Regions from separate parts of the Micromonospora sp. NBC_00389 genome, predicted to be linked through region 3. Evidence: predicted binding sites of a transcription regulator. Region 3 holds the regulator's gene; each other region holds the start of a gene.
The links. Region 3 encodes HrcA, which represses chaperone genes, less so after heat shock. Its sites were predicted from a motif close to GGTTNGCACNCTCNNNNNGAGNGTGCNAACC; they were not measured.
Positions count from the first base shown of each region.

Region 1: a site for HrcA is predicted at 7,545-7,575, ahead of groES (co-chaperone GroES). Genes of this name have one in related genera too.
Region 2: a site for HrcA is predicted at 6,688-6,718, ahead of groL (chaperonin GroEL). Genes of this name have one in related genera too.

Region 1 is NZ_CP107947.1:536,748-547,383, reverse strand. Features, by position in the region: gene OG470_RS02570 (ROK family transcriptional regulator) at 1-1,155, opposite strand, end outside; gene OG470_RS02565 (sugar ABC transporter permease) at 1,182-2,441, opposite strand; gene OG470_RS02560 (ATP-binding cassette domain-containing protein) at 2,438-3,262, opposite strand; gene OG470_RS02555 (sugar ABC transporter substrate-binding protein) at 3,370-4,467, opposite strand; gene ybaK (Cys-tRNA(Pro) deacylase) at 4,659-5,138, opposite strand; gene OG470_RS02545 (THUMP-like domain-containing protein) at 5,149-6,351, opposite strand; gene OG470_RS02540 (DUF397 domain-containing protein) at 6,395-6,583, opposite strand; gene OG470_RS02535 (helix-turn-helix domain-containing protein) at 6,574-7,374, opposite strand; gene groES (co-chaperone GroES) at 7,710-8,024, shown strand; gene groL (chaperonin GroEL) at 8,095-9,735, shown strand; gene OG470_RS02520 (molybdopterin-dependent oxidoreductase) at 9,859-10,636, shown strand, end outside.
Region 2 is NZ_CP107947.1:881,716-892,351, reverse strand. Features, by position in the region: gene thrC (threonine synthase) at 1-1,003, shown strand, start outside; gene OG470_RS04265 (GNAT family N-acetyltransferase) at 1,336-2,355, shown strand; gene paaN (phenylacetic acid degradation protein PaaN) at 2,405-4,078, shown strand; gene OG470_RS04255 (GNAT family N-acetyltransferase) at 4,252-4,782, opposite strand; gene OG470_RS04250 (cold-shock protein) at 5,099-5,302, shown strand; gene OG470_RS04245 (hypothetical protein) at 5,651-6,640, shown strand; gene groL (chaperonin GroEL) at 6,913-8,535, shown strand; gene OG470_RS04235 (hypothetical protein) at 8,592-8,828, opposite strand; gene OG470_RS04230 (GNAT family N-acetyltransferase) at 8,915-9,850, opposite strand; gene OG470_RS04225 (S8 family serine peptidase) at 9,921-10,636, opposite strand, start outside.
Region 3 is NZ_CP107947.1:7,788,036-7,798,671, forward strand. Features, by position in the region: gene OG470_RS36710 (histidine triad nucleotide-binding protein) at 1-26, opposite strand, end outside; gene OG470_RS36715 (SDR family NAD(P)-dependent oxidoreductase) at 121-882, shown strand; gene OG470_RS36720 (16S rRNA (uracil(1498)-N(3))-methyltransferase) at 908-1,642, opposite strand; gene dnaJ (molecular chaperone DnaJ) at 1,666-2,814, opposite strand; gene hrcA (heat-inducible transcriptional repressor HrcA) at 2,888-3,910, opposite strand; gene OG470_RS36735 (DUF4870 domain-containing protein) at 4,111-4,743, shown strand; gene hemW (radical SAM family heme chaperone HemW) at 4,810-6,033, opposite strand; gene OG470_RS36745 (enoyl-CoA hydratase-related protein) at 6,053-6,838, shown strand; gene OG470_RS36750 (hypothetical protein) at 6,965-7,825, shown strand; gene OG470_RS36755 (phytanoyl-CoA dioxygenase family protein) at 8,047-8,949, shown strand; gene OG470_RS36760 (helix-turn-helix domain-containing protein) at 9,048-9,314, opposite strand; gene map (type I methionyl aminopeptidase) at 9,416-10,234, shown strand; gene OG470_RS36770 (MOSC domain-containing protein) at 10,341-10,636, opposite strand, start outside.

The DNA.
Region 1 (10,636 bases), 620 kb from region 3:
CAGCCGCTCGAACGCCAGCTCGGCCGCACCGATCAGGGCCGCGTCCTGACCCAGCTTGGGCGTCCGCAGGCGGACGTGCTCCAGGCAGGCACCGAGCGCGTTGGAGTTCAGCCGGCTGCGTACCTGGGCCGCCGAGGCGAGGTACAGGTCGCGGATGGTGCCACCGAAGATGACCATCTCCGGGTTGAAGATGTTCACCAGGTTGGCCACGCCGAAGCCGAGCCAGTCACCCGCCTGGCGGACCGCCGTCTGGGCGCGGGCGTCGCCCCGGCCGGCGGCGTCGAAGAGCGCCAGCAGCGCGTCCCGGCCGCGGGCGTCCGGCCGGCTGGCGGCACGGAACAGGCCGTACTCACCGATCACGGTCTGCCAGCAGCCCCGGGAGCCGCACTCGCAGGGCTCGCCCTCGCGGACCACCTTCATGTGGCCGACCTCGCCGCCGTACCCGCCGTGCCCGGTCAACCGGCGCCCGCCGGCGATGATCCCGGCTCCCACCCCGACGTCGCCGTACAGGTAGATGACGTCGTCGCAGCCGGCTGCCACTCCCCGGGCGTGCTCGGCGACGGCGGCCACGTCGGCCACGTTGCCCACGGTGATCGGCTGGTCCAGGCCCAGCTCCGCGCTGAGCGCCGCGCCGATCGGCTCGTCCACCCAACCGCTGGTCGGCGCGAGCAGCGCCAGGCCGTCGTCGCGGCGCACCATCCCGCAGACGGCGACGCCGGTGCCGACGCACATCGCGCCGGCTGGCACCGCCTGCTGCATCTCCTTGGCCGCCCCGGCCAGCAGCGGCGCGGCCTCCGCGGCCAGCAACCCCCGGGGCCGGTCCAGCTCCCGGCGGTCCAGCACCGCGCCACCGAGACCGACCCGGGCGGCCCGCAGCCGGTCCACCTCAATGGAGTACGCGTACGCGTAGACCCGGACCGACTCGGGCCGGACCTCCAGGGACGGTCGGCCGGCACGCCTGGTCTGCTTCGGCGTCGCCTCGGTGACCAGCCCGGCACCGGCCAGGTCGGCGGTCAACGCGCCGATGGTGCTGCGGTTCAACCCCAGCGTGGTGGTCAGCTCGGCGCGGGTGGTCGCCCCATGGACGTGCACGTGGCGCAGCAGGGCACCGAGATTCTGCCGGCGGATCTCGTCCTGACTCGGCCCGGTGCGCATGGTCGACGACACCGCGATGCCCGCCGTCAGCGGGTGCCGGTCGTGGCCGAGCGGCGACGGGAGAAGGCGTCGACGCTGGCGGCGAGCAGCAGCACCACGCCGGTGACCACGTACTTGACCCCCGCGCTGTACCCCATCAGGCCCATCCCGTTGTCGATGACCGCGACCACCGCCCCACCGAGCACGGCGTCGAGGATGCGGCCCTTGCCGCCGAAGAGGCTGGTGCCGCCGATCACCGCCGCGCCGACGGCATAGAGCAGTACGTTACTGCCCCCGGTGTTCGGATCGACGGAGTTGGCCCGGCTGGCCGCGACGATGCCGCCGACCGCAGCCATCGACGAGCAGATCACGAAGACCGAGATGCGGATGCGGTCGACGTCGATGCCGGCACGGCGGGCCGCCTCCTTGTTGCCGCCGACCGCGTAGACGTGCCGGCCGTAGCTGGTGCGTTGCAGCACAAAGGTCAGCAGTACGAGCAGCGCCGCCATGATCGGCACCACCACCGGTACGCCTCGCAGCGAGACGGCCGGCACGTTGCGGCTGCGCTCCAGGTTGAGGATGAACACCGCCACGCCCAGCAGGAGTGCGAGCCCGGCGATGCGCGCGACGACCACCGCGAACGGGTCGGTGACGAGCCCGCGAGCGGCCCGGTTGCGGTGCCGCAGCAGTTGCGCCGCCGCGAAGCCGGTGATCGCCACGGCGGCCAGCAGCCAACCGGCGGCCGGGCTGAGGGTGCGGTTGGCGATGGCGAGCAGCACGTCGTCGCGGACCGAGATGTTCCGGCCCTCCTTCATCAGCATCAGCACGATGCCCTGGAAGGCGAGGAAGCCGGCGAGGGTGACCACGAAGGACGGAATGCCGATCTTCGTGACCAGGAAACCGAGGGTGGTGCCGATGAGCACCCCGGTGACGATCGCGGCGAGCACCGCGACCCACCACGGGTAGCCGAGCACGGAGGCCACGTTGGCCAGTACTGCGGCGCATACGCCGCTGGCGAAGCCGGCGGAGAGGTCGATCTCACCGAGCAGCAGGACGAAGACCAGGCCCATGGCGATCAGCGTGACCGCCGCGCCCTGCGTGAACAGGTTGGCGAAGTTGCCGGCCGACAGGAACGACGGCCGCATGATCGAGAAGACCGTGCCGAGGACGACCAGCCCCAGGACGGCCGGTAGGCCACCGACGTCACCACCGCGGACCCTGCTCAGGTAGGTGCGCAGGTGACTGCCGATGGTCGGCACCTCGGGCACGGCCGGGGAGTCATCCCGGCGTACGGCGGTGGTGGTCATCGGACGCCTCCTGTGCTCACATCGGCCGGCCACAGGCCGTTGTCGGTGCCGCCCGGGGCCGGGTCGGCGGCGAGCCCGAAGCCGCCCGAGCGGCCGGAGGTGATCAGCTCGACCACCTGGGCGTGGGTGATCTCGGTGGTCCTCACCTGGGCGACCATCTGGCCGAGGTACAGCGCGGCGATCCGGTCGGAGATGGCGAAGACGTCGTTCATGTTGTGCGAGATGAGCACCACGGCGAGGCCGTTGTCGGCCAGCCGGCGGACCAGTTCGAGGACCTGGGCGGTCTGCGCCACGCCGAGGGCGGCGGTCGGCTCGTCGAGGATGACCAGCCGGTTGTTCCACAGCACCGCCTTGGCGATGGCCACGGTCTGGCGTTGCCCGCCGGAGAGGCTGGAGACGTGCTGGCGCAGCGACGTGACGCTGCGGACGGAGAGCCCGGCGAGCGTCTCGGCGGCCATCTGCTCCATGGTCGCCTCGTCCAGCACGATGCCGTTGCGTTTCTCCCGGCCGAGGAACATGTTCTGCACGATGTCGAGGTTCTCGCAGAGCGCGAGGTCCTGGTAGACGATCTCGATGCCGAGGGCGGCGGCGTCCCGGGGGCTGCTGATGGTCACCGGCTCGCCGTTGAAGAGGAACTCGCCGGCATCGGTGGGGTGGATACCGCTGATGCACTTGACCAGGGTCGACTTGCCGGCGCCGTTGTCGCCGACCAGCGCGGTCACCTCACCCGGATGGGCCGAGAAGGCCACGTCGCGCAGCACCTGGACGGGACCGAAGCTCTTGTCGATCCCACGGAGTTCCAGCAGGGGTCTCCCGGACACGGGGGGTCTCCTTCGGATGGAGGGGATGCTCTGGGACGCGCCCGGCGGGCACCGTCCGGCGCGGAGGTCTGCTGCCGTGCCGGTCGGCGGAGTCGCCTGGACGCCGATCAGCGGACGCCGGCTTCGGCGCAGAGTTTGGCGTATCCACCGGAGCAGACCTCGTCCCGGGTGACGAAGTCGTCCGCGATGACGTCCGCGATGTCCTCCCGGTAGACGGCCCGGGGGGTCAGCAGGACCGCGGGGACGGCCCGGCCGGTCTCCGGGTCGCGGACCGTCTGCCCGGTGTCCTTGGTCCTGCCCCGGGCCACCGCGACGGCGAGGTCGGACGCGGCCTCGGCCTCCTCCTTGATTGCTTTGTAGACCGTCATGCACTGGTCGCCGGCGAGGACGTTCTGCAGGCCCTGTGGGTCAGCGTCCTGGCCGGTGACCGGCACCCTGCCGTTGAGCTTGTTCTTCTTCAGCACAGAGATGACAGCGTTGGCGACGCCGTCGTTGGCGGCGATCACCCCGTCGATGCGGCCGTCGGCCTGGGTCAGTTGCTGCTCGAAGATCGTGGCGGCCTGGGCGTTGTCCCAGTCCGGCACCGCGTCCATCGGTCCCTGGGTGTACTCGCCCGCGTCGAACTTCGGCTGGAGCACCGAGTTGTAGCCGCTCTTCAACTGACTGGCGTTGTTGTCGGTCGGTGCACCGTTCAGATAGGACACGGCCGGCTTCCGCACGCCCTTGTCGGCCAGGCACTTCACCAGGCCCTCACCCTGGAGTTTGCCGACCGCCTCGTTGTCGAAGCTGACGTAGTAGAGCGCCGAGCCGCCCACGGTGAGCCGGTCGTAGTCGATGGTGGCGACCCCCTGTGACCTCGCCTTGTCGAGTACGGCCTTGCCGGTGCCGGAGTCCAGGTTCACGATCATCAGGGTGGTGACGCCGTTGGTGATCATCTGTTCGGCGATGGTCTGGAACTGACTCTTGTCACCCTGGGCGTTCTGGATGTCGTACTTGACCCCCGCGCGCTGGAACGCCTCCTCCAGGAACCTGCGGTCGGCGCCCTCCCAGCGCGCCGAGGACTTGCTGTCCGGCAGGATCACGCCGATCTTCGGGGTCTTGGCGGAGCCAGCCTGGTCGACTCCGCCGAACGTGTCGCCACAGGCCGCCGTGCCGCCGGTGGCCAGCAGGCCCGCGGTGGCGAAGGTGAGGAGCCCCTTACGCATGTGCAGGGTCCTTTCCGGGGGTGGGGAGTGTGGTGTTTGTTGTGCCCGGCAACGTATGGCGCTGTCGCCGCGTCCACAAGACTGCCGGGGCGGGGACTTCGTTCGTCGGGGTAACAGTTCGGCAACGCGGCCGTCACCCGGTGATCATCTGGCGCGGACGTGGGCGCTGTCGGCCTCCCTGGACCGAGCGGTCAGTGGGCCTGGAGCGGAGCGGTCCGGGCTTCGGTCAGCGCCACCAGATCCGCGGCGGCCAACTCAAGCTCAAGACCACGCCGGCCAGCGGAGACGTAGATCGTCGGCAGGTCCAGCGCGGAGTCGTCCAGCACGGTGGGCAGCCGTCGGCGCTGCCCGAGCGGGCTGATTCCGCCCCGTACGTAGCCGGTGGCCCGCTCGGCGACCGTCCGGTCGGCCAGCGCGGCCCGCTTGCCGCCGACCGCTGCGGCGAGCGCCTTGAGGTCCAGCTCGCCGGTGACCGGGACGACCGCCACGGTGAGCGCGCCGTCGACGTCGGTCACAAGGGACTTGAACACGCGCTCCGGCGGTACGCCGAGAGCCGCCGCGACCAGCGCGCCGTAGTTCGGCGCGTCCGGCGCCACCCGGTACGGGTGCGTGCGGTGCGCGATGCCGCGCTTGGTCAGCAGTGCTGTCGCCGGAGTGCCCTGTCCCGCCACACTCTGGAACCTAGTCGACCGGGCGGCAGATCAGCACGGTCGGTGCCCCGGCGACCCGGGTGAGCACCAGACTCGCCGCCGTGTCACCGGCCAGCCGCAGGTCCCGCCGGAGCTGCTCCGGAGTGAGCGCGGAACCCCGCTTGAGGATCTCCACCCGGCCCACCCGGCGGTCGCGCAGCAGCGTCCGCAGCCGCTTCAGCGAGAACGGCAGCACATCGGTGATCTCCAGGCAGCGCGCGTACGGGGTGCGGGTCGGGCGGTCGGCGTAGAGGTAGGCGATGCTCGGGTCGCCGAGGGTGGCGTCCAGTTCGCCGGCCAGCTCGGCGACGAGGTGCGCGCGGACCACCGCCGGATCCGGGTCGTACAGGTAGCGGCGTGGCGGCCCGACCGGCGCCTCGGCGGCACCCGAGCCGGTGAGCTGGTGGCAGCGGACCCCGTCACCGGCCGCCTCCTGCCGGTACAGGGTGGCGCGGCGGGTCACCTCGGCCAGCTCACCGCACCAGAGCGCCGCCTCGACCAGATCGCCGTCCACGCTGACCCACTCCGCCTCCGCGCCGGTCGGGATGAGCGCGTGGTCCAACCCCGGCGCGACCTTCACCACGGTGCGCGGCACCCGCTCGGCCAGCCCGGTGACGAAGTCCCACGGCGGCGAGTAGGCGCGCGGGTCGAAGATCCGTCGCCCGGTGCCCGCGCGGCGTCGGGCCGGGTCGCAGAAGACGCCGTCGACGCCGGAGACGTCGAAGGTGGTGGCGTCGCCGCACTCGACCGTGAACAGCTCGGCCAGCCCCGCAGCGGCGGCGTTGGCGGCGGCCATGGCGGCGGTCACCGGGTCGGCCTCCACCCCGTACACCCGGATGTCGGCGCGGGCGGCGGCGAGCGCGTCGGCACCGAGCCCGCACCCGAGGTCGGCCAGGGTGCGCACGCCGGCCGCGCGCAGCCGGGCGGCGCGGCGGTCGGCGACCACCCGGCGGGTGGCCTGCTCCAGCCCGGCGCGGGTGAGGAACATCCCGGCGGCGGCCGGGCCGAACTTGCCGACCGCCCGGTGGCGCAGCTCGGCCTGGGTCAGTGCCGCCGAGGCCAGTGCCGGCGGCACGCCGGTCGCGCGCAGGGCCGACGCCGCGGCCAGCGGGTCACCGCCGGCCAGCACGGCCGCCGCCGCGAGCGCGGCCGACCCCTCGGGGGTACGCAGCGCCGCGAGCTGGTCGAGATCCACCCGGTCATTGTCCCGGGCCGGCCGGGCTGGCTGGACGGTGGTGTCAGTCGGTGGGCGTGGCGGCGACGAAGGCCCGCCAGCTCGCCGGGGTGAAGGTGAGCGCCGGCCCGGTCGGGTCCTTGCTGTCGCGCACGGCGACCACGCCGGGCAGGTTGTCGGCGACCTCGACGCAGGCACCGCCGTTGCTGTTGCTGCGGGAGGCCTTGCGCCAGGTGGCGTGGGTCAGGTCCATGTCTGCACCACTTCCTCGATCAGCCGGGCGGACTGCCGGCATGGCAGTGCCTCGCCGGTCACAGTCTCCCAGCGCCGCTCCAGGGCGGCAACGTCGTTCGGGCTGTCCACGGTCTGCCCCCGGAGCTGGTTGTCCAGGTGGACCAGCTCGGCACCGCTCTCAAGCCGGGCCAGGATGAACGGGCCGTTGAGCCCGACATGCCAGGGGGCGTCGGCCGGCACGACCCGGACCTGCACGTTCGGTGCGGTGCCCACGGCCAGCAGGTGCTGTAGCTGGTCGCGCATGGTCTCCCGGTCGCCGAGTTGCCGGCGCAGCGTGTGCTCCTCCAGCACCGCGACGAGCTGCGGACGCGGGTCGGCGGTCAGCAGCGACTGCCGGGCGAGCCGGGCCACCACCCGCGTCTCCACCTCTTCGGCGGTCAGCTCGCCGCCCACGCCGAGCATCGCCCGCGCGTACCCCTCGGACTGGAGCAGGCCGGGGATCACCGTCGGGTCGTACCAGCGCAGCGCAGCCGCCTCCCGCTCGATCTCGTCCCACGGGCGGAACCAGTCGGGTGCGGCGTGGAAGCGGACCAGCTCCAGCATGCCGACGAAGAGACCGCCGGTGTCCAGGATTGAGTCGATGCGGGCCAGGTAGTCCGGCTTGACCGAGCTCTGCCCGATCTCGACCGCACTCACGTACGACGATGAGTAGTTGACCAGCTTGCCCAGCTCCTCCTGGCTGAGCCCGCGCGCCTGGCGTGCCCGGCGTAGCTGTTCGTGCAGGAACGTCAGGGTCGGTATCCGGGTCACTCGGCTCCCCTTCGTCGGCATCCGGTGGTGGCAACCGACGGTAGGGAGATGGCCACGGTGCGGCGAGGTGCTCCCGGCGTGTTGCGGTAACGACTGGCGGAACTGTGGCGACACGGCGGAGGGTGCGTTGGCACTCTCCTTGACGGAGTGCTAGCCACGGAATAACCTGCGATTAGCACTCTCACCCTGAGGGTGCCAGCTCCCGGGTCTCACGACCCGGGTGCGAAACGCCAGGCGGACCGGCACCCGCGACGACGGCCCCGCCCGGTGGCATGAGGCAGATTGACGCTGGTTGGCCTCGCCGACCGGCAACGAAACCAGTACCCCAGGAGGGTATGCCCGTGACTACCGCGACCAAGGTTGCGATCAAGCCGCTCGAGGACCGCATCGTGGTCCAGGCGAACGAGGCTGAGACCACCACGGCGTCGGGCATCGTGATCCCCGACACCGCCAAGGAGAAGCCGCAGGAGGGCACTGTCCTCGCTGTCGGCCCGGGGCGCGTCGACGACAACGGCAACCGAGTTCCGGTTGACGTCAAGGTCGGCGACACCGTCCTCTACTCGAAGTACGGCGGCACCGAGGTCAAGTACGCCGGCGAGGAGTACCTGGTGCTCTCCGCCCGCGACGTCCTCGCGGTCATCGAGAAGTAAGCAACCGATCAGTGTCGTTGCCCCGGTCCGGCTCGCCGGGCCGGGGCAACGGCGCTTCGAAGGGACATTCATGGCGAAGATCCTTAGCTTCTCGGACGACGCCCGGCACCTGCTGGAGCACGGTGTCAACGCCCTCGCTGACGCGGTCAAGGTCACCCTCGGCCCGCGCGGGCGCAACGTCGTCCTGGACAAGAAATTCGGTGCGCCGACGATCACCAACGATGGTGTGACCATCGCCAAGGAGATCGAGCTCACCAATCCCTACGAGAACCTCGGCGCGCAGCTGGTCAAGGAGGTGGCGACCAAGACCAACGACGTCGCCGGCGACGGGACCACCACCGCGACCGTGCTGGCCCAGGCGATGGTCCGCGAGGGCCTGCGCAACGTCACCGCCGGGACCAACCCGGCCGGCCTCAAGCGGGGCATCGACGCGGCGGCCACCAAGATCTCCGAGGCGCTGCTCGGCCGGGCCGCCGAGGTCACCGGCAAGGAGTCGATCGCGAACGTGGCGACGATCTCCGCGCAGGACTCCACCATCGGCGAGCTGATCGCCGAGGCGATGGAGCGGGTCGGCCGCGACGGTGTCATCACCGTCGAGGAGGGCTCCGCGCTCACCACCGAGCTGGACGTGACCGAGGGTCTCCAGTTCGACAAGGGCTTCATCTCGCCGAACTTCGTCACCGACCTGGAGGGTCAGGAGTCCGTCCTTGAGGACGCGTACATCCTGGTCACCACCCAGAAGATCTCGGCGATCGAGGAGCTGCTGCCGCTGCTGGAGAAGGTCCTGCAGAACAGCAAGCCGCTGCTGATCATCGCCGAGGACGTGGACGGCCAGGCGCTCTCCACCCTGGTGGTCAACTCGCTGCGCAAGACCCTCAAGGTCTGCGCCGTGAAGGCCCCGGGCTTCGGTGACCGGCGCAAGGCCATGCTCCAGGACATCGCGATCTCCACCGGCGCCGAGCTGGTCGCCCCGGAGCTGGGCTACAAGCTCGACCAGGTCGGCCTGGAGGTGCTCGGCACCGCCCGGCGCGTCGTGGTCGACAAGGAGAACACCACGATCGTCGACGGCGGCGGCCAGTCCTCCGACGTTGCCGACCGGGTGGCCCAGATCCGCAAGGAGATCGAGGCCTCCGACTCCGACTGGGACCGGGAGAAGCTGGCCGAGCGGCTGGCGAAGCTCTCCGGCGGCATCGCCGTGATCAAGGTGGGCGCGGCGACCGAGGTCGAGATGAAGGAGCGCAAGCACCGCATCGAGGACGCCATCGCGGCGACCAAGGCTGCGGTCGAGGAGGGCACCGTGCCCGGCGGCGGCGCCGCCCTGGTGCAGATCCTTCCGGTGCTCGACGACGACCTGGGCTTCACCGGTGAGGAGAAGGTCGGCGTCTCGATCGTGCGCAAGGCGCTGGTCGAGCCGCTGCGCTGGATCGCGCAGAACGCCGGCCACGACGGCTACGTCGTGGTCCAGAAGGTTGCCGGCAAGGAGTGGGGCCACGGCCTCGACGCCGCCACCGGCGAGTACGTCGACCTGGTCAAGGCCGGCATCATCGACCCGGTGAAGGTGACCCGCAACGCGGTCACCAACGCCGCCTCGATCGCCGGCCTGCTGCTCACCACGGAGAGCCTCGTGGTGGAGAAGCCGGAGCAGGCCGAGCCGGCCGCCGGCGGCGGGCACGGCCACGGTCACGGCCACCAGCACGGCCCGGGCTTCTGACCCGGTAGCGGTACCTTCCCGGGGCACACCGTCGACGACGGTGTGCCCCGGTCCGTGTCCGGGGTCAGCACCGAGCGCTGACGTGGTTGGCGACCGGGCGAGATGACCGCGCACACTGGGCCGATGAGCACCATGTCGCGGCGGTACGCCGCGCTGGCCGGAGTCACAGCCGCCGCCGTCGCGATCGGGTTCGCGGAACCGGTGGCGGTGCTGACCGGGCCCCGGTCGGCACCGCTGGTCGCGGTCGGCGGGGTGGTCGTCGACGCCGTCCCGGAGTCGCTGAAGCAGCTCGCCATCGACCTCTTCGGCACCGCCGACAAGATCGCCCTCCTGGTCGGCACCGCGCTGCTGCTGGGAGCGTTCGCCGCGCTGCTGGGAGTGCTGGCGGTGCGCCGGTTGGCCCTCGGCCTGGCCGGCATCGCGGCGTTCGCCGCCGTCGGCGTGGCCGCCGCGCTGACCCGTCCCGGCGCGGACGCCGCCGACGCGCTGCCGTCGCTGGTCGGCGGCGGCCTCGGCGCCCTGGTGCTGTGGATGTTCATCGCCGGTCCGCTGGAGCTGGACCCGTGGCCCTGGTCCCCACCCACTCCACCCGCGCCGGCCGCGCCGGCGGGCTCGGTGGGCTCGGACGGCTTGCCGGTCCCGGTGACGCCGGCCGCGCCGCCGGTGCCCGTCGGGCGGGCGTCGGACGACGGGGTCAACCCGGAGTCGCGGCGGAGATTCCTCACCGGCGCCGGGGTGTTGCTGGGTACGGCCACGGTGGCCGGACTCGGCGGGCGCTGGCTGGCCGGGCGGCGCGGCGTGTCCGCGGCCCGGGACGCGATCCGGCTGCCCGCGCCGGTCGCCCCCGCACCGGCCCTGCCGGCGGGCGCCGACCTCTCGCTGGCCCAGCTCGCACCGTACG
Region 2 (10,636 bases), 960 kb from region 3:
GGCGGCGCCGCACCTGGCCGCCGAGCTGGGCATCACCGCGCCGCTCTGGGTCAAGGACGACAGCGCCAACCCGACCCACTCGTTCAAGGACCGGGTCGTTTCGGTGGCGCTCACCGCCGCCCGCGCGCTCGGCTTCAGCCGGTTCGCCTGCGCCTCCACCGGCAACCTGGCCAACTCGGTGGCCGCGCACGCCGCCCGGGCCGGGGTGCCCTCGGTGGTCTTCATCCCCAGTGACCTGGAGCAGGGCAAGGTCATCACCACCGCGGTCTACGGCGGCGACCTGGTCGCCATCGACGGCTCGTACGACGACGTGAACCGGCTCTGCGGCGAGTTGGTGGAGACCGACGAGTTCGAGGACACGGCGTTCGTCAACGTCAACGTCCGGCCGTACTACGCGGAGGGCTCCAAGACCCTCGGCTACGAGGTGGCCGAGCAGCTCGGCTGGCGGATCCCGGCCCAGGTGGTCATCCCGATGGCCAGCGGCGAACTGCTCACCAAGATTGACAAGGCGTTCTCTGAGCTGGTCGAGATCGGGCTGGTCGAGGCGCCGGCCGGCGGCTGGAAGGTCTTCGGTGCCCAGTCCGCAGGCTGCAACCCGATCGCCACCGCCCTGCACGCCGATACCGACACGATCACCCCGGTCAAGCCCACCGGCATCGCCAAGTCGCTGAACATCGGCGACCCGGCCGCCGGCCTTTACGCCCTGGAGGCGGTCCGCCGCACCGACGGTTGGATGGAGTACGCCGACGACGACGAGATCCGCGCCGGCATCCGGCAGTTGGCCCGTACCACCGGCGTCTTCGCGGAGACCGCCGGTGGGGTCACCGTGGCGGTGCTGCGCAAGCTGGTCGAGTCCGGTCGGCTCGACCTGACGGCGGAGACCGTGGTGTTCAACACCGGCGAGGGGCTGAAGACCATCGATGCGGTAGCCGGTCAGGTCGGCCCGACCCACCACATCAAGCCGTCCCTCCGTGCCGCCCGCGATGCCGGCCTCCTGGGCTGATCAGCCCAGCCCGCCCCGTCCCGCGCCGCGCCGGAGGGGTGGGCGGGCAGGGTCGGGCGGGTGATGGGGGATCGCCCGGACGGGGGATCGGGCCGATCCGCCGGGTAACTGGCTTTTCGCAGTGAGTGTGGAAAACCCACCGCTCTGGACTTGACGGCAGGAACCGGACGGCGCAAGATGCTCCCTGCGGGAGGGCATTTCGCCGGAGACTTTTGAAGTTCTTGCGACCCAGCGCCGGAGGCGTTGTGCGAGTGTCCCTCCCGACCACGTTCGATCGGGCCAGCGATTAATTCGCTGGCCCGATCGCTTTCCCGGGGTGCACGCTCGGCGGCATGAGCATCACCATCGCGTCGTTCGACGGCGCCGACCGAGCTTCGGTCGACGAGGCGTACCGGATCGGCGCGGCGGCCAACGACGCCGATCTCCCGGACTTCCCGCCCTTCTGCCGGCGTCGCTTCGACGCGTTCTTCCACACGCCGATGCCTGGCACCGAGACGCTCTGGGCGCTGGCCCGACTGGACGGCGTACCGGCCGGCTATGTCCAGCTGGACCTGCCGCAGCTCGACAACACCGACAACGCCACGGCCGAACTGGTGGTGCATCCCGAGCTGCGGCGGCGGGGCGTCGGTCGGGCACTGCACGAGCACGGGGTACGCCTGCTGCGCGAGCGCGGACGCAAGCGGGTGGTCGCGATGACCGTCTCGGCGCTGCCCGACGGGCCGGCCCGAACGGTGGCGGGCGACGCGTTCGCCGCCGCGACCGGAGCCCAGTCCGCGCTGGCCGAGGTGCGTCGCCGACTCGAGGTCGGCACCATCGACCGGGTCGCGCTGCGCGCGGCGCTGGCCGAGGCGCACGCCCTGGCCGAGGGCTACCGGTCGGTCTGCTGGCAGGGTGCGACCCCGCAGGAGTACGTGGCGGACGTCGCCTACCTGGACGGCCGGCTGCTCATGGACGCGCCCATGGGAGACGTGCAGTGGGAACCGGAGCAGGTGGACGCCGAGCGGATCCGCGGCACCGAACGGGCCTTGGACGCCCGGGGTCGGCGGCGCTACAACCTCGGGGTGCTGCACGAGGAGTCCGGCCGGCTGGTCGCCTGGACGCTGCTGGACGTGGGCGCCTCCGCCGACTGGCACGCGTTCCAACAGATCACCATCGTCGACCCGGCCCACCGGGGGCACCGGCTCGGCCTGCTCGCCAAGATTGAGAACCTGCATCATCTGCTCACCCACGAGCAGGAGGTACGCGTCATCGACACCTTCAACGCGGCGAGCAACAGCTACATGGTGGCGATCAACGAGCGGCTCGGGTTCCGCCCGGTGGACTCCTGGAGCAACTGGCAGCTCACTCTCTGACGGGATCGGCGCTACTGCTCACGGGCGCTCCTCAGGCATGATGGCGGGCATGACGGAGACCCCGCATCCCCTGTACGACAGGCACGCCGACACCCTCAACCGTGCGCTGACCGCGATCACGGAGCGGGGCTACTGGTCCGCCTATCCCGAGTCCCCCAGCCCCCGGGTGTACGGCGAGACCGCCGCCGCCGACGGCAAGGCCGCCTTCGAGGCGTACTTGGGTGGCGACTTCCCCCTCGACCAGCCGGGCACCGGCGACCGGGTCGCCACCGAGGCGAGCCCGTTCGGGGTGGAGCTGGCGGTGCGCTACCCGCACGCCGGTGTGGACCAGTTGGTCGCCGCCGCCACCGCCGCGCTGCCGGCGTGGCGCGACGCCGGCCCGCAGGCCCGGGTGGGCGTCTGCCTGGAGATCCTCGACCGGCTGCACAAGAACATCTTCGAGCTGGCCAACGCGGTGCAGTTCACCAGCGGCCAGGCGTTCGTGATGGCCTTCCAGGCGGGCGGCGCGCACGCGCTGGACCGGGCGCTGGAAGCGCTGGCGTACGCGTACGCCGAGATGACCCGGCACCCGGCGACGGCCGGGTGGGAGAAGTCCGCCGGCAAGGGTGACCCGCTGCGGATGACCAAGACGTTCCACGTGGTGCCCCGCGGGGTGGCGCTGGTGATCGGCTGCAACACCTTCCCGACCTGGAACTCGTACCCGGGGCTGTTCGCCTCGCTGGTCACCGGTAACCCGGTGATCGTCAAGCCGCACCCGCGCGCGGTGCTGCCGCTGGCCATCACCGTGAAGTACGCCCGGGAGGTGCTCGCCGAGGCCGGCTTCGACCCGAACCTGATCACGCTGGCCGCCGAGACGCCCGGCGAGAAGCTCGCCAGCGACCTGGCCCTGCACCGGGCCGTGAAGATCGTCGACTTCACCGGCTCCACCGAGTACGGCGACTGGCTGGAGACGCACGCCCGGCAGGCGGCGGTCTACACCGAGAAGGCCGGGCTGAACACGGTGGTGATCGACTCCACCGACGACTTCGCCGGCATGTGCCGCAACCTCGGTTTCACGCTGACCCTGTACAGCGGCCAGATGTGCACCACCTCCCAGAACTTCCTCATCCCGGCCGGTGGCATCGAGACCGACCAGGGGCACAAGAGCTTCGACGAGGTGGCCGGCGGGATCGCCGCGGCGGTCGGCAAGCTGACCGCCGACCCGGCCCGGGGTGTGGAGCTGACCGGTGCCATCGTCAACGACGGGGTGCTGGAGCGGCTGGCCGAGGTGACCAAGGTCGGCGAGCCGGTGCTGGAGTCGCGGGCCGTCACGCACCCGTCGTACGCCGACGCGGTGGTGCGTACCCCGACCATCGTGAAGCTGGGCGCGGACGACGCGGAGACCTACGGCCGGGAGTGGTTCGGGCCGATCTCGTTCGCCATCGCCACCGACTCCACCGCGCACAGCCTGGAACTGCTACACCGGACGGTCGGCGAGAAGGGCGCGCTCACCGCGGGGGTCTACTCCACGGACGAGGCGGTGCTGGACGCGACCGAGGCGGTGGCGGTGGAGGTCGGGGTGCACCTGTCCTGCAACCTCACCGGCGGGGTCTTCGTGAACCAGTCGGCGGCCTTCTCCGACTTCCACGGCAGCGGCGCCAACGCGGCGGCCAACTCGGCGCTGACCGACGGCGCGTACGTGGCGAATCGGTTCCGGATCGTGCAGTCGCGGCGGCCGGTCTGATCGTTGGTTGCTGTTGGGGTTTCCGGGGGGAGCCCACCCGCTCCAGGCGGTCAGGCTTGATCCTTCCGCGGGCGGGCTCCCCCCGGAAACCCTCTCGGGGCACGCTGGTCGGGAGGCTGCCCGGCCGTGGGTGAACATCAGGCGGGGTTCTGCCTTGGGAGGGTTCTTGGGGTTCAGGCTGGGCGTCGCATTTGGAGTTCGGTCAGCGCGGGGATGGTCGGGTGCGGGACGCGTACGCCGGTGTCGGTGAAGCCGAGCCGCTGGTAGGCCCGGTAGGCGCGGTTGTTGCCGACCACCACCTCCAGCAGCAACTCCGGCCGGCCACAGGCGCGCGACCAGGCGGCCACCTCGTCGACCAGCTCGCCGAGTAGCCCCATGCCCCGCCAGGCCGGCGTGACGTAGACGGCGTAGATCACGGTCAACCCCGCCTCGTACGGCGCGGCCGTGCCCCCGGCATGCCCGACCAGCCGGCCTCCCGGGTCGGCGATGAACTGCGCGGTACCGGACCCGGCCGCGGTGGACGCGACCCGGGCGGCGTACTCGGTGTGGGAGCGGGCCGCGGCCTCGGCCACGGTCTCCAGGAAGGCCAGCGGTGCGTCGGCGAGCATCTCCAGGCGCAGCGCCCGCATCCGGGCGGCGTCCTCCGGCCGGACCCGACGGACCTTCGCCTGTCGGAGGGCGACTCCGCCCGGATCGGTGGTCATGCCCGCATGCCTATCACAGGGGTGGACGACGGTTTCGGCGTGCTCGATCGCCGCCGGACGGCCGGCGGGCTGCCTGCGCCGTGGTAGTCATGAGCGTGGATCGGGTTGATCGAAAACGAGGCCGACTTCGTGCTGTCGGAAACGGCGCCGATGCGCCCGATTTGTGGTCGTGCGCGGCCGTCACTCCTCGTGTAGCGTGCGATTTCGGTCACCTGTTTCAGCGGTAGTCATCGATCGCCGAGTGGGTGGTCCGACGGCGCCGGCCCGTGCCGCGCGCCAGGGGCATGGCACGCCGCGCAGAGTGAGGAAGTGCACCGTGGCACAGGGCACCGTGAAGTGGTTCAACGCCGAAAAGGGTTACGGCTTCATCGCCGTCGACGGCGGTCAGGACGTGTTCGTCCACTTCTCCGCGATCGAGATGGACGGCTACAAGGCGCTGGACGACGGTCAGCGGGTGGAGTTCGAGATCGCCCAGGGCCAGAAGGGTCCGCAGGCGGAGCGGGTGCGCGTCGTCGCCTGAGCGGGCACCGCCAGTAAGGCCGCCGGCCCGGGGCTGCGCCGCGCGGCTGGACCCTGGAGGATCGTGAACCGTTCCAGCCGTTGCTGAGGAGGGTTCATGTCCGACCAGCCGCCCCCGGCCGTCCCACCACCGGGTCAGCCCGACCCGTCCGGTCCGCCGCCCGGTGGTGACCCGACCGCGCCCGGTGCCGCTGGGCTCCCGCCCGGGGGCACCCCGCCCGGCGGGGATCCAACCGCGCCGCCCCCCTGGGGCCCGCAGCCGGGGACCCAGCGCGGCTGGGATCCGACCGCGCCGCCGGCTTCGGCTGGAGGCCCGCCGCCGGGCAGTCCGCCCGGCTGGGATCCGACCGTGCCTGCTTGGGGGCCGCCACCGGGCGCGCCGCCGCAGGGCTGGGTGTTCCCGCCCACCGGCGGCTACCCGATCGGTTCCGGGCCGTACGGCGGGCAGCACTGGTATCCCGGGCCACCGGCCGCCGGGTGGTACCCGCCCGGCATCGACCCGTCCGACCGGCTGGTCACGCCGCCCGGCGCCGGGCTGAGCGGTTGGTTCAACCGGTGCCTGGGTGCGCTCCAGCGCGGTTGGCGGTTGCTGCTGCCCATCCTGCTGCTCACCCAGGTGCTGCCGGCGGCGGTGCTGTCGGTGCTCTCGCTCGGGCTGGATCCGACCGCGGAGTGGGACACGAACGCCGTCGACGAGTCGACCTCGCTGCCCGACAACTTCTTCACCGACCTGGCGTCCTTGTTCCTGGTGATCATCGTCGGCAGCGTGCTGATCGGGTTGGTGCAGTCCGTGGGCTGGGCCGCCGGCAGTTGGGTGATCACCCGTCAGGCGGCCGGTGGGCCGGTGAGTTTGGGTGAGGCGCTGCGCTACGGCCTGCGCCGGGCGCTCGGGCTCTGGGGGTGGACGCTGGCGATCAGCCTGATCGTCGGCCTGGGCATCTGCTTCTGCGTCCTGCCCGGCATCTACCTCACCTTCGCGCTCAGCATGGCCGGGCCGGTCTATCTCTTCGAGCGGCACAACCCGATCGGCCGGTCGTTCAGGATGTTCCACGACCGGTTGGGGTTGCTGCTGGGGCGGGTGGCGCTGGTGGGGGCGGTGGTGATTGTCGGCACCTTCGTCGCAAGCGTGCTGGAGGGGGTCGGCACCGCCCCGTTCGGAGTCGATCCGCTCGCCGCTCCAGGTTCCGCGATCGGCGTGGCGCTGGTCCTCGCCCTCGGAGCGGTGCTGGCCCTCCCCGCCTATCTGGCGCAGATGGTGGGGCTGCTGGTGACGTACGCCGAGCAGCGGGCTCATGAGGGGCCGGTGAACAGCGCCGGGCTGGCCGCGGAACTCGGCTGACAGCGGCAGTCGTGCTTGCACTCGGCAGGGGAGAGTGCTAAACAAGGTATTGGCACTCGCATACCGCGAGTGCCAATGGTCGGGACGGTGGGGCCAGGTTGCACCGGCGTGGAGACGCCGGGGCGGCACATGGCCGGTCGTCGCGGGCTATCCGGCCCGGCCGAAGGACGTCGTCGTCGCCAGGTGGCGACGTCCCAAGGTGCGTACACCAGGCGGCCCATTCGAGGCACACATCTCGGGTGGCCCGTGAGTGTCCAGGAGGACAACGCCGTATGGCCAAGATGATCGCGTTCGACGAAGAGGCGCGCCGCGGCCTCGAGCGAGGCATGAACCAGCTCGCTGACGCCGTAAAGGTGACCCTCGGCCCCAAGGGCCGCAACGTCGTGCTCGAGAAGAAGTGGGGTGCCCCCACCATCACCAACGATGGTGTGAGCATCGCCAAGGAGATCGAGCTCGAGGACCCGTACGAGAAGATCGGCGCTGAGCTGGTCAAGGAGGTCGCCAAGAAGACCGACGACGTTGCCGGTGACGGCACGACGACGGCGACCGTCCTGGCCCAGGCCCTGGTTCGTGAGGGCCTGCGCAACGTGGCCGCTGGCGCCAACCCGATGGCCCTGAAGCGGGGCATCGAGGCCGCGGTCGCGAGCGTCTCGGAGGAGCTGTCCAAGCTCGCCAAGGACGTCGAGACCAAGGAGCAGATCGCCTCCACCGCCTCCATCTCTGCTGGCGACAGCACCGTCGGCGAGATCATCGCCGAGGCGATGGACAAGGTCGGCAAGGAAGGCGTCATCACCGTCGAGGAGAGCAACACCTTCGGCCTGGAGCTTGAGCTCACCGAGGGTATGCGCTTCGACAAGGGCTACATCTCGGCCTACTTCATGACCGACCCGGAGCGCATGGAGGCCGTCTTCGACGACCCCTACCTCCTGATCGTCAACAGCAAGATCTCGTCGGTCAAGGACCTGCTCCCGATCCTGGAGAAGGTCATGCAGTCGGGCAAGCCGCTGCTGATCATCTCCGAGGACATCGAGGGCGAGGCCCTGGCCACCCTGGTCGTCAACAAGGTCCGGGGCACCTTCAAGTCCGTCGCCGTCAAGGCGCCGGGCTTCGGTGACCGCCGCAAGGCCATGCTCGCCGACATCGCCATCCTCACCGGTGGCCAGGTCATCAGCGAGGAGGTCGGCCTCAAGCTGGACGCCGTCGCCCTCGACATGCTGGGCCGCGCCCGCAAGGTCGTGGTGACCAAGGACGAGACCACCATCGTCGATGGTGCCGGCGACGCCGAGCAGATCCAGGGCCGGGTCAACCAGATCCGGGCCGAGATCGACAAGAGCGACTCCGACTACGACCGGGAGAAGCTGCAGGAGCGGCTGGCCAAGCTGGCCGGCGGCGTTGCGGTGATCAAGGTCGGCGCGGCCACCGAGGTCGAGCTCAAGGAGCGCAAGCACCGCATCGAGGACGCCGTTCGCAACGCGAAGGCCGCCGTCGAAGAGGGCATCGTCCCGGGTGGTGGCGTCGCGCTGGTGCAGGCCGGCAAGACCGCCTTTGACAAGCTGGACCTGGTCGGCGACGAGGCGACCGGTGCCAACATCGTCAAGGTCGCGCTGGACGCCCCGCTGCGGCAGATCGCCGTCAACGCCGGCCTCGAGGGCGGCGTTGTGGTGGAGAAGGTCCGTAACCTCGAAGCGGGTCACGGCCTCAACGCCGCCAACGGCGAGTACGTGGACCTGCTGGCCGCGGGCATCATCGACCCGGCCAAGGTGACTCGTTCGGCGCTGCAGAACGCCGCCTCCATCGCGGCGCTCTTCCTCACCACCGAGGCCGTTGTCGCGGACAAGCCGGAGAAGACCCCGGCTGCCCCGGCTGGCCCGGGTGGCGGGGACATGGACTTCTGAGTCCAGTTCCGACACCGAACGGGGCGGGCCGCTGACGCGGTCCGCCCCGTTCGTCGTCAGGTGGGCAGGGGGCGCTGGTTGCGCCGCTTCTGCGCCCGGTCGTACGGCGGAGGCAGTTGGATGGGTGCGTCCACCATCTCCTGCGGCTCCTCGATCACCGGTTCTGCCATCTCGGCCAACTGCTCGGCGTCGCCGTAGTCGAGCCGGTCGAACGGCAGTTGGCCGGGGAGTTCGCCGACCGGTTTCCAGGTGACGGGCGGGCCGTCCTCGGTCTGGTCGTCATCCGTGGTCATGGCTGCCTCCTCTACCGAAACGGTAGGGGGCGTCGATGCCCGACGCGGGCGAATGGGACTATCTGGGTCTATATCCTATTCGCCCGTTATTCGCCGTTGAGCGTCCGTCGGTACAGGAAGAAGACCCGCTCGATCCGGGCGCCCGCGCTGCCCGAATAGAACGGCACCGGCCCGACCCAACCGATCTGCGCCCGGTCCAGCCCCGCCGACCGTTGGTCGCGTAGGCAGCGCCGCAGCAGCACCCCGCCGATGCCCGAACCCTCGGCGGCCGGCGCGGTGCCCATCGGCCCGAACCAGCTCGGTCGGGACGAACCGTAGGCGGCGAAGCCGAGCAACTCGCCAGCCCGCTCCGCCAGGTGGCAACCGGCGCCCTCGCGACCCACCGACCCGGCCAGCTCCCCGTCCCACGCGCCACCGAAGGTGGACCGGGCGAACGCGGCCAGCGCCGGTAGGTCCGCCGGCTCCGCCCGACGTACCGTGATGCCCTGTCCGGCCAGCCGCCGCTCCGCCGCCTCGGTGGACCGCAGCGCCGGCGACTCGTCGTACGACAGGTCGGCGGTCATGTTCCAGGCGGTCCGATCCTGCTGGTAACCCAGTGCCAGGGCGGTGCAGACCGCTGGCGTGTAGCGCACGTCGATGCCCGGCCAGGCGTAGTACGGCGGGTTCCCGGCCAGCAGCACCTCGGTCGCCCCGCGCTCGGCGAGCACCCGCTCGGCCCGCCTCAGCAGCGCCCGGCCGACACCCCGGCGACGCTGCTCCGGAAGCACCGCGACCAGGTCGACGTGCCCGAGACCCGGGTCGGCCGACGACACCGAGCAGAGCAGCACCCCGACCAGGTCCCCACCCCGGTACGCGCCCAGCCCGACCACCAGCCGGTCGGCGGCGGCCCGGGGCCAGAGCGCGTCCACCACAGGCCCCGCCTCGGTGGCGTCCTCCGGCAGGTCGAGCGCCTGCTCGCAGAGCCGCACCACGGTGGGGGTCAGGTCGACGGTCAGCTCGGTGATGGTGATCTCGGCGTCCATGGTCGCGACCCTAGATCACCGAGTACCGGTTTTGACTCCCGCCATCGTCTCGATGAGGACAACCGCAGGCTCAGGGCCGGGCGGCTCGGACGGCGGCGTAGGCGTCGACCTGGCCGGCCCCGGTGACGTTCGCCGGGCCGCCGCAGGCGTCCGCCGTGTTGCGGGAGCGGTAGGTCGGCACGGCCGGCGTGGCGGTGTCCCGCAGGATCTGCCGGGTCCGGGCCAGGTCGCCGACCAGCGCCGGGTTCGCCGACCACATCAGCGCCACCACCCCGGCCACCTGCGGGGTAGCCATCGAGGTGCCGTCGAGCGCGGCGTACCCGCCGCCCGGCATGGCCGACACCACGTCCACGCCCGGCGCCAGCACGTCCGGCTTGCGAAGGCCGCCCGGCACCGGCCCCCGCGAGGAGAACTCGGCAACCCGTCGCTGCGCGTCCACCGCGCCCACGGTCAACACGTCTGGGTACGGCGCGGGCGGGTCGGCGATCGACTCGCACCATGGGCCGGTGTTGCCGGCCGCCGCGACCACGAAGATCCCGGCGGCGTCCAGCGCGGCGGTGGCCGGTCGCAGCACACCCGGGTCGCAGCCCTCGATCGGTGGGCAGCCCCACGAGTTGGTCAGCACCTGCGGGGCGCGCTCCGGCCGGCCGTCGGTGAACGGGTCACCGCCGGCCGGGAAGGGCGCCAGCATGAACTGAAGGCATTCCAGGTAGTGCCCCGGGCTGCCCAGGTTGCGGTCCAGGTTGACGCAGCCCACCCACTGCGCGTCCGGCGCCACCCCGATGC
Region 3 (10,636 bases):
CGGCAGAACAGGCAGTCGGATCCCATCCGGGCAGTGTAAGGAAAGGGCCCCCTGTCAACGCCTCCGGTGGCGCAAGGGTCCCTTCCCGGCGTTCGCGCCGGCTACGGCAGGATGCCCTGCATGACGGATCGGGCGGTACTGGTGACCGGGGCCTCGCGCGGAATCGGGCGGGCGGTGGCGACAGCGTTCGCGGCCGGTGGCGACCGGGTGGCGATCCACCACCGCGACTCGGCGGACGCGGCCGAGGAGCTGTGCGCGCAGCTGCCCGGCGAGGGGCACGTGGTGGTCCGCGCCGACCTCACCGACCCGGATGCGGTGCGGGCCATGGTGGACCGGGCCGCCGAGCTGCTCGGTGGGCTGGACGTGCTGGTCAACAACGCCGGGGTGTACGGCGACCGGGACGACCCGCACCCGATCTTCGGCGCGTCCTACGAGCAGTGGCAGCGGCGCTGGCGGCAGGTGCTGGAGACCAACCTGACCGGTGCCGGCAACGTCATCTGGTGTGCCGCCCAGCACATGCGGGAGCGCGGCGGCCGGATCGTCAACGTCTCGTCCCGGGGCGCGTTCCGCGGCGAGCCGCAGCAGCCGGCGTACGGCGCCAGCAAGGCGGGGCTGAACGCGCTGGGCCAGTCCCTCGCCGTGGCGCTCGCGCCGTACGGCATCGCGGTGGCCACCGTCGCGCCGGGCTTCGTGGCGACCGACATGACCACCGAGCACCTGCGCGGCGAGAGCGGCGCGGCGATCCGCGCACAGAGCCCGTTCGACCGGGTGGCCCGGCCGGAGGAGATCGCCGCCGCGGTGCACTGGCTGGCGTCGCCACAGGCCGAGTGGGCCTCCGGCACCATCGTCGACCTCAACGGCGCCTCCTACCTGCGCAGCTGACCGCCGGGGTGCAGCTGTCGGACGGTCACCAGCGGCTGAGCCGGGTGGCGAGCACGCTGAGCGCCGCGACCCCGGCCGTGGAGGTGCGCAGCACCGCCGGCCCGAGCCGCACCGGTCGGCCTCCGGCCGCGCGGAACGCGGTCAGTTCGGCCGCGTCGATGCCGCCCTCGGGGCCGACCACCAGGACGATCTCCCCGGCGGTCGGCAGCTCGGCCGTGGTCAGCCGCTCCTCGGCCTCCTCGTGCAGCACGAACCCGGCGGCGGCACCGGCGATCCGGCGGGCCACCGTCGCGGTGGACTCGTCCGGTGCACCGGCCACCACCGGCAGCCACGGCCGGCGGGCCTGCTTGGCCGCCTCCCGGGCGGTGGCCACCCACTTCTCCCGGGCCCGTACGCCCCGGTCACCGCGCCACTGGGTCACCGAACGGGCCGCCGCCCAGGGCACGATCTCGTCGACCCCGACCTCGGTCATCGCCTGCACGGCCAGCTCACCCCGGTCGCCCTTGGCGATGCCCTGCACGGTCACCAGCCGGGGTACGGGCGCGTCCGCGTACCCCCGGGAGGTGACGGTGAGCTCCAGGCTGCCCCGGCCGACGGCGGTGACCACGGCGGCGGCGGTGCCGCCCCGGCCGTCGGCGAGCAGCAACTCCTCGCCGACCCGCAACCGCTGCACGGTGGCGGCGTGGTGCCCCTCGGGACCGTCGAGGGTCAACGCGTCGGCGGTGGGCAGGGACTCGACCAGGAACAGCGGCGCGGACACGATGATCAGGCTAGCCGCAGTGGTCAGGCGTGACCGTTGAACGCGTCGCGCATCCGGGAGAAGAAGCCGCCCTGCTTGGACAGCTCGGCGACCTCCTCACCGCGGGTCTTGGCGAAGTCGCGCAACATCCGCTCCTGGTCCGGGTCGAGCTTCGTCGGCGTCCGGACGTCCAGGTGCACGTAGAGGTCGCCCCGGCCGGTGCCGCGCAGGTGCGGCACGCCCCGGGCGCGCAGCCGCAGGGTGCTGGCCGGCTGGGTGCCGGCCTTGACGTCGACCGTCTCCTCGCTGTCCAGTGTCTTGATGGTCAGTCGGGTGCCCAGTGCCGCCGCGGTCATCGGCACGGTGACCCGGCAGTGCAGGTCGTCGCCCTTGCGGGAGTACACGTCGTGCGGCCGCTCGTGGATCTCCACGTAGAGGTCACCGGCGGTGCCGCCACCCGGACCCACCTCGCCCTGCTGGGCCAGCCTGATCCGCATGCCGTCCTCGACACCGGCCGGGATCTTGACGGTCAGCGAACGGCGGGTACGCACCCGGCCGTCGCCGGCGCAGGTGGGGCAGGGGTGCGGGATGGTGGTGCCGTAGCCCTGGCAGACGGTGCACGGCCGGGCGGAGACCACCTGGCCGAGGAAGGTGCGCTGCACCGACTGCACCTCGCCCCGACCGCCGCACGCCTCGCAGGTGGCCAGGTGGGTGCCGGCGGCCGTGCCGGCGCCGGAGCAGGTGGTGCAGAGCACCGCGGTGTCGACGGTGATCGGCGCCTCGACGCCGAACGCCGTCTCGTGCAGGTCCAGCTCCAGGCGCAGGATCGCGTCGGCGCCCGGCCGGGTCCGCGGACGCGGGCCACGGGCGCCACCCGCCGCGCCGCCGAAGAACGCGTCCATGATGTCCTGGAAACCGACGAACGGGCCGGCCCCGCCCGGACCGCCCGGACCGCCAGCGCCGCCGCCACCACCGGGGGCGAGCGGGTCGCCGCCCAGGTCGACGATCTGCCGCTTCCGGTCGTCCGAGAGGACCTCGTACGCGGCGTTGATGTCCTTGAACTTCTCCTGTGCCTCCGGGTCCGGATTGACGTCCGGGTGGAACTGGCGCGCCAGCTTGCGGTAGGCGCGCTTGATCTCGTCGTCGGAGGCTTCCCGGCTCACACCGAGAATGCCGTAGTAGTCCCTGGCCACTGCGTTCCGTGTCCTCATGTTCGTCTCGCGTTGCGCCGGTCGTCGGCCGGAGCCGGCCGTCGGCCCTGACTGGTCAGTTCTGGGCCAGCAGCTCGCCCACGTAGCGTGCCACGGCGCGCACCGTGGCGATGTTGCCGGGGTAGTCCATGCGGGTGGGCCCCAGCACCCCCAGGCCGCCCACGATGGTGGCGCCGGGGCCGTACCCGGTGCTGACCACCGAGGCGGCGCGCAGGTTGTCGAACTCGTTCTCGTCGCCGATCAGCACCCGGGTCGTGCTCGGCTCGGTCTCGCCGATGAGCTTGAGGAGCACGACCTCCTCCTCCAGCGCTTCGAGGATCGGGCGCAGCGAGCCCTGGAAGTCGAGCAGGCCGCCCCGGGTGAGGTTGGCGGTGCCGGCCAGCGCGATCCGCTCCTCGTGCCGCTCGACCAGCGTCTCCAGCAACACGGTGGCGAGGGTGGTCATCGTCGGACGCAGCTCGGTCGGCGCCTCTTCGACCAGCGTCTGCACCAGCGGCGGCGTATCGGACAGCCGGGCGCCGGCGAGCTTCTCGTTGACCAGCCGACGCAGGTCGGTGACGTCGTCGGCGGGCACCGGCCCGGGCAGCTCGACCAGCCGCTGCTCCACCCGACCGGTGTCGGCGATCATGACGAGCATCAGCCGGGTGGTGGAGATCGGCACCAGCTCCAGGTGCCGCACCGAGGATCGGGCCAGGCTCGGGTACTGCACGACGGCGACCTGCCGGGTCAGCTGGGCGAGCAGCCGCACGGTGCGGTGCACCACGTCGTCGAGGTCGACCGCACCGACCAGGAAACGCTCGATGGCCCGGCGCTCGGCCGGGCTGAGTGGCTTGACCCGGGACAGCCGGTCGACGAAGAGGCGGTAGCCGCGGTCGGTGGGCACCCGGCCGGCACTGGTGTGCGGCTGCCGGATGTAGCCCTCCTCCTCCAGCACGGCCATGTCGTTGCGGACCGTGGCCGGGGAGACGCCGAGCTGGTGCCGCTCGACCAGCGCCTTGCTGCCGACGGGCTCCTGGGTGGAGACGTAGTCCTCGACGATGGCGCGGAGCACGGCTAGCTTGCGGTCGTCGAGACCCATCCTCCGCACCTCCTGTCGCACGTCGGCCGCCGGCCACGGTGGGGCCGGCGGACCGTCCTGGCACTCGACTGTAACGAGTGCCAGTCTACGTCGGCGTACCCGCCGGCGCGATGATCAAGGTCGTCGCTGTCCGTTCAGCCGCGCCGACCCGGCGGTGTCGCTCTGGTGCGGCATTGCCACGGGCCCTTACCGTGACATCCATGACTGAACCACCTCGCCCTCCCGGCGCGGGAGACCCCGGCGGATACCCGACGGACCCGACATCCCCGCCGCCCTCTCCGGGCGCCTCGGCCGAGCCACCCACCGCACCACTGTCCGGGGCACCCGGCCCGGGCGGCTATCCCCCGGCCGGTGGCTATCCGCCGCCCACTGGTGACCAACCGCCGTCGGGTGGCTACCCTCCGTCGGGCGGCTATCCGCCAGCCGGGGGCTACCCTCCTGGCGGCTATCCGCCCGGTGGCGCCTACGGCGGCCCCGGCGGCGGCTACGCCAACAACGAGGACAAGACCTGGGCGCTGGTCGCGCACTTCGGCGGCGCCGCCGGGATGATCATCAGCGGCGGCGTGCTCGGCTGGATCGGCCCGCTGGTGGCGATGCTGGCCCGGGGCAACCAGTCCCCGACGGTTCGGGCGCACGCGGTGGCGGCGCTCAACTTCCAGCTCATCTGGTCGATCGTCGGCCTGGTCGGCTGGGTGCTCTCCTGCATCGTGATCGGCTTCATTCCGGTCGCGGCGGCGATCATCCTCGGCGCCGTGTTCGGCATCATCGCCGGGATCAAGGCCAACGAGGGCCAGCTCTACCGCTACCCGCTCTCCGGCAGCTTCATCAAGTGATCCGGGCCGGCCGCTCCCCCGGCCGGTCCGGCACACCGTCGCGCCGACCGGGGGGCGGCGCGACGGTCAGGGCAGCAGGTCGCGGACCACGGCGTCGGCGAGCAGCCGGCCGCGCAGGGTGAGCACCGCCCGGCCGGCCGCGTACTCCGGGGCGGCCAGCAGGCCGCCGGCCAGCGCCCGCTCGGCGCCGGCCCGGCCGGTGGCGTCGAGCACCGCCAGCGGCAAACCGGTGGCGAGCCGCAGCCGGAGCATGACGTCCTCCATGTGCGCCTCGTCGACGGTGAGCACCTCCCGGGCCAGGCCGGGCGACGCGCCGGCGGCCAACCGCTGGGCGTACGCCGACGGGTGCTTGACGTTCCACCAGCGCACCCCGCCGACGTGGCTGTGCGCCCCGGGGCCGAGACCCCACCAGTCCGCGCCGGTCCAGTAGAGCAGGTTGTGTCGGCACCGGGCCTCGTCGGTGCGGGCCCAGTTGGAGACCTCGTACCAGGACAGGCCGGCCGCGTCGAGGGCGGCCTCCGCAGCCAGGTAGCGGTCCGCGGCGACGTCGTCGCTGGGGTACGGCAGCTCACCGCGACGCATTCGGGCGGCCAGCCGGGTGCCGTCCTCCACGATCAGGGCGTACGCGCTGACGTGGTCCACCCCGGCGGCCACCACCTGGTCCAGCGAGGCGGCGAAGTCCTCGGCCCGCTCCCCCGGAGTGCCGTAGATCAGGTCCAGGTTGACGTGCTCGAACCCGGCGTCGCGCGCCTCCAGGGCGGCGGCGGTGGCCCGGCCGGCACTGTGCCTGCGGTCGAGGATCGCCAGCACCCCCGGGGAGGCGGACTGCATGCCGAGCGAGATCCGGGTGTAGCCGGCTGCCCGCAGCAGCTTCAGCGATTCCGGGGTGACCGACTCCGGGTTGGCCTCGGTGGTCACCTCGACGTCGGCGGCGAGCCCCCAGGTGCGGTCGATGCCGTCGAGGATGCGGGCCAGGTCGTCGGCGGGGAGCAGGGTGGGCGTGCCACCGCCGACGAAGACCGTGTCGACCCGGGGCGGCGGGCTGTCACCGAGCACCCGGGCGGCGAGCGCCAGCTCGGCCAGCACCGTGTCGGCGTACCCCTCACGGCTGGCACCGCCGCCCAGCTCGCTCGCCGTGTAGGTGTTGAAGTCGCAGTAGCCGCAGCGGCTGGCGCAGAAGGGCACGTGCACGTACACGCCGAAACCGCGCTGGCCGACCGCGGCGGTGGCGGTGGCGGGCAGCGATCCGTCGACGGGGACGGTCTCACCATCTGGAAGGACGCCGGGCATGGCCACTAGTGTGCCCGGCATGACCTCTCCCGACGTCCTCGTGCGGGTCGCCACGGCCCGCGGGGTGACCACCCTCACCCTGGACAGCCCGCACAACCGCAACGCACTCTCCACAGCCCTGATGACCCAGCTGCTGGGTGGGCTGGCCGACGCGGTCGCCGACGAGGCGGTCCGGGTGATCGTGCTGGACCACACCGGCCCGGTCTTCTGCTCAGGTGCGGACCTGAAGGAGACCGCCTTGGCGTACGCCAGCGGGACGGTGCCGGCCGGGATGCTGGGCGAGGTGCTCGCCGCGATCTGGGAGTGCCCCAAGCCGGTGCTGGCCCGGGTGGCGGGGCCGGCGCGGGCCGGCGGGTTGGGCCTGATCGCGGCCGCCGACCTGGCGGTCTGCGCCGACGAGGCGACGTTCGCCTTCACCGAGGTGCGGATCGGGGTGATCCCCGCGGTCATCTCGGCGACCGTGCTGCCCCGGCTGCACCCGCGCGCCGCCGCCGAGCTGTACCTGACCGGGGACACCTTCGACGGCCGGCGGGCCGCCGAGATCGGCCTGGTCACCGCCGCCGTCCCGGCGGACGGGCTGGACGCGGCGGTACGCCGGTACTGCGACTCGCTGGTGCGCGGCGCGCCCGGCGCGCTGGCCGGCGCGAAGGACCTGCTGCGCCGGCCGGGCACCGCCGAGTTGCGCGGCGAACTGGCCCGGCTGTCGGCGCTGTCGACGGGCTACTTCCTCGGCGACGAGGGACGCGAAGGGGTCACCGCGTTCCGGGAGAAGCGGGACGCCAGCTGGGTACCCGCCGCGGATTAGCCGGTTTGTCCTGCCGACGGCGGGGAACGTCACTCTGGCCTTCCCCGCTCCCCTCGGGCGTGAACCGGTCGGACGACCCGGACGACGCCATCGGGGACGTACGCTTGGCGGACTGTCGATCTGGGGGTGTGGGTGCGAACTCGTGCAGCCGTGGCGGGCGGGGTGGTTCTCATCCTCGTCGCCGTGATCGCAGTCTGGCTCGTCGTGCGGCAGGTCGGGGACCGTCTGCAGCTACCACTGGCGAGCCGGAAATGCACGGTCCAAGCCGACGGCCGGGTCGCCCTGGACGCCGACCAGATGGCCAACGCGGCGACCATCGCGGCGATCGGCGCACAGCGCGGGATGCCGGAGCGGGCCGTGGTGGTCGCGCTGGCCACCGCGTACCAGGAGTCCGGGCTACGCAACCTCGCCGATGGCGACCGTGACTCGGTCGGCCTGTTCCAGCAACGTCCGAGCCAGGGCTGGGGCACCCCGACACAGATCCGCGACCCGCGCTACGCGGCGAACCGGTTCTACGCGGCACTGAAGAAGGTGCGCGGCTGGGAGAAGATGCGGGTCACCGACGCCGCCCAGCGGGTGCAGCGCTCGGCGTTCCCCGAGGCGTACCAGAAGTGGGCCGACGACTCCGAGGTGCTCAGCCGGGCGCTACTGGGCGACGTCACCGGGGCGGTCGCCTGCACGGTGGGGCGTACCCCGGTGATGCGCGGCGCGGCAGCGGCCGCCCAACTGACCCGCAACCTGGTGCTGGACTGGGGGTTGTCGGGCACGGACACCGCAGGCCAGACCGGGCTGGCGGTGACCGCGGGCGACCAGCGCGACGGCTGGCGGTACGCGCACTGGCTGGTCTCGCACGCCCAGGACCACGGGGTGAAGCGGGTCCGCTTCGGCGACCTGGAGTGGACCGCCCGGGACGGCACCTGGGGGCGGGTGACCGGCGAGCAGAGCGCGTCTGGTCAGGTGGTGGCCGAGGTGTTCGCCGAGGGGTGAGCGGCCCGGATCTCTTAACCGGCAGTCACCGCACAATCGGACAACAGCCAACAAACGCCGCTATTTATCGCGGAAATCTGACTCTACGGAGTGGCTCCGCTGCGCATGGTCCGGCTGAGGTCCATTCCTGTCATGCGCACTCCCCGCTGCCAAGGTGATCGCGTTACGATCGGCGGCCTGTGCCAGAAATGATTTCACCTCATGGGGAGGGGTACGACGCGGTGTTCGATTACGGCGACCGGACCGGCTACGAACCGATCAGCGACACTGACCGCAAGGAGTTTCACGAGCAGGGCTTCCTCCTGCTGCGCAACGTCCTGACGGAGGACCACCGGGCGGCGCTGGAGGCGGCGGTCGACCGCGTCTACGCGGAGGAGCAGGCAAAGGGCACCACCAAGAAGGACGGCACCCTGCACCTGCTGGGCTTCCTGGAGCGCGACGAGCTCTTCGGTGAGCTGCTCACCCACCCGATCACCTTCCCGTACATGTGGGGGCTGGCCGGCTGGAACATCTACACCCACCACAACCACCTGGACGTCACTCCGCCGGCCGCCGAGCCGGAGAAGCCGTACTGGGGTTGGCACCAGGACGGGTACCGGCAGAACTCCGACCCGGAGACGATGGACCCGAACCTGCCCCGGCCGATGTTCTCGCTGAAGGTCGCGTACGTGCTCTCCGACCTCTCCGAGACCGGCCGCGGCGCCACCAAGGTCATCCCTGGCAGCCACCTGTGGAACTCGCTGGACCGGCCCAAGGACCTCAGCGTGCACAACCCCGACCCGGAGGGCACGGTGGAGATCACCGCCAAGCCGGGCGACGCCTTCATCTTCGACCGCCGGCAGTGGCACTCCCGGTCGACGAACCTGTCGACCATCACCCGCAAGATGCTCTTCGTGGGCTACACCTACCGGTGGATCCGCCCGCTGGACGAGCTGCACCCGGACCTGAACGGCGAGTGGTACCGCAACCGCACGCCGGTGCAGCGCCAGCTGATCGGTGAGGGCACCCACACCGCCAACTACTGGGGCATCAACTGGGACGGGTACGTCGACGACGAGATCCCGCTGCGCAAGGAGCTCAAGGAGCGCGGCCTGCTGGACCGCAGCGTCCCCTGGCTTCGCTGAGTCGTTAGCCGAGAGCCCCTGACATCGCCGATGTCGGGGGCTCTCGCGTGTCCGCCGGCTTTCGGCACAGCCGGCCCTCAGGCGCGGCCGGCCCGCGGTTAGGACGCTTCGCGGAGGCGCAGGTCGGCCAGCCACACCTCGGCCAGGTCGCTGAGCGCGACGCCGAGAACCTCGCTGAGGCAGACCACCGTGCCGAACGCGGGTGCCGGGAGCCGGCCCACCTCGATCTTGCGCAGCGTCTCCGGTGAGATGCCGGCCGCCACGGCCACCTCGACGGGGCTGCGGCCACCTCGGGCGACCCGAAGCGCCGCCCCGAGACGTTGCCCCGCTGCGATCTGTTCAGGTGTGAGCGGTGGGCGAACCATGTCAGCAGGATAGATCCGCCTTCTCGGACCGGCAACGCCCACCGGCCGGCGCGCCGACCAGCGTGGTATAAATATACCGCTACGAAGAGGGAGGGTTGATCGTGATCGAGCTTAAGTCCCCTGAGGAGATCGAACGGATGGCCGTGACCGGCCAGTTCGTCGGCGAGCTGCTGGCGGAGCTGCGGGAGGTCGCCGCCGTCGGGGTCAACCTGATGGACCTCGAGCACCACGCCCGTCGCCGGATCAAGGAGCGTGGCGCCGAGTCCTGCTACTGGGACTACACACCGTCGTTCGGTCGCGGCCCGTTCCGCAACGTCCTGTGCCTCTCGGTCAACGACGCCGTGCTGCACGGCCTGCCGCACAACTACGCCCTGCGCGACGGTGACCTGCTGAGCATCGACATGGCGGTCGGGATCGACGGCTGGGTCGCCGACTCCGCACTGTCCGCCGTCATCGGCACCCCCTCCCCGGATGACCTGAAGCTGATCGAGGCCACCGAGGCCGCGCTGGAGGCCGGGATCGACGCCGCGCGGCTGGGCAATCAGCTCGGCGACATCTCCGCCGCCATCGGCGGGGTCGCCCGCCGCTACGGCTACCAGGTCAACGCCGAATTCGGCGGGCACGGCATCGGCCGCACCATGCACGAGGCCCCACACGTGGCCAACGACGGCCGCTCCGGCCGGGGCATGAAGCTCAAGCCCGGCCTGACGATCGCGATCGAGCCGTGGTTCTGCCACAGCACCGACAAGATCAAATATGACAAGGACGGGTGGACGATCCGGTCCGCGGACGGCTCGCGCACGGCCCACTCCGAGCACACCGTCGCGATCACCAAGGCCGGCCCTCAGGTGCTGACCCCCCGCCCCGGGCACGACACGAGGCAGGGCACCCGCAGCGGGCAGTCGGCCGCGACGTCCTGACGAGCGCCGCTTCGGGGCGTGTGCGGTCGGACGGAGCAAGGGTGAACCGCCCCGAGGGCAGCCAAGTTTCAGGCACGGCCGGCCCTCAGGCGCGGTCGGTGGTCGGTCAGGCGCGGCTGGCGAGGCGGCGGCGGGCCTTCTTCCTGATCGCCACCGGCAGGTCCTCCGCGTCGAGCAGCCGGGGCAGCAACTCCGGCTCCAGGCTGGTCGCCCGGAACACCTCGCCGATGGTCACCCCGTGCGCCGGCCGCTCCACGACCTCGACCGGGTCACCGGCACCCACCTCGCCCTCGCGCAGCACCCGCAGGTACGCCCCCGGGGTGGCACGCACGGTGAACCGCCGGATCAGGTCGGGCATCCCCCAGAAGCCGGCGAACGTGGTGCAGGGGGTACGCGGCATGG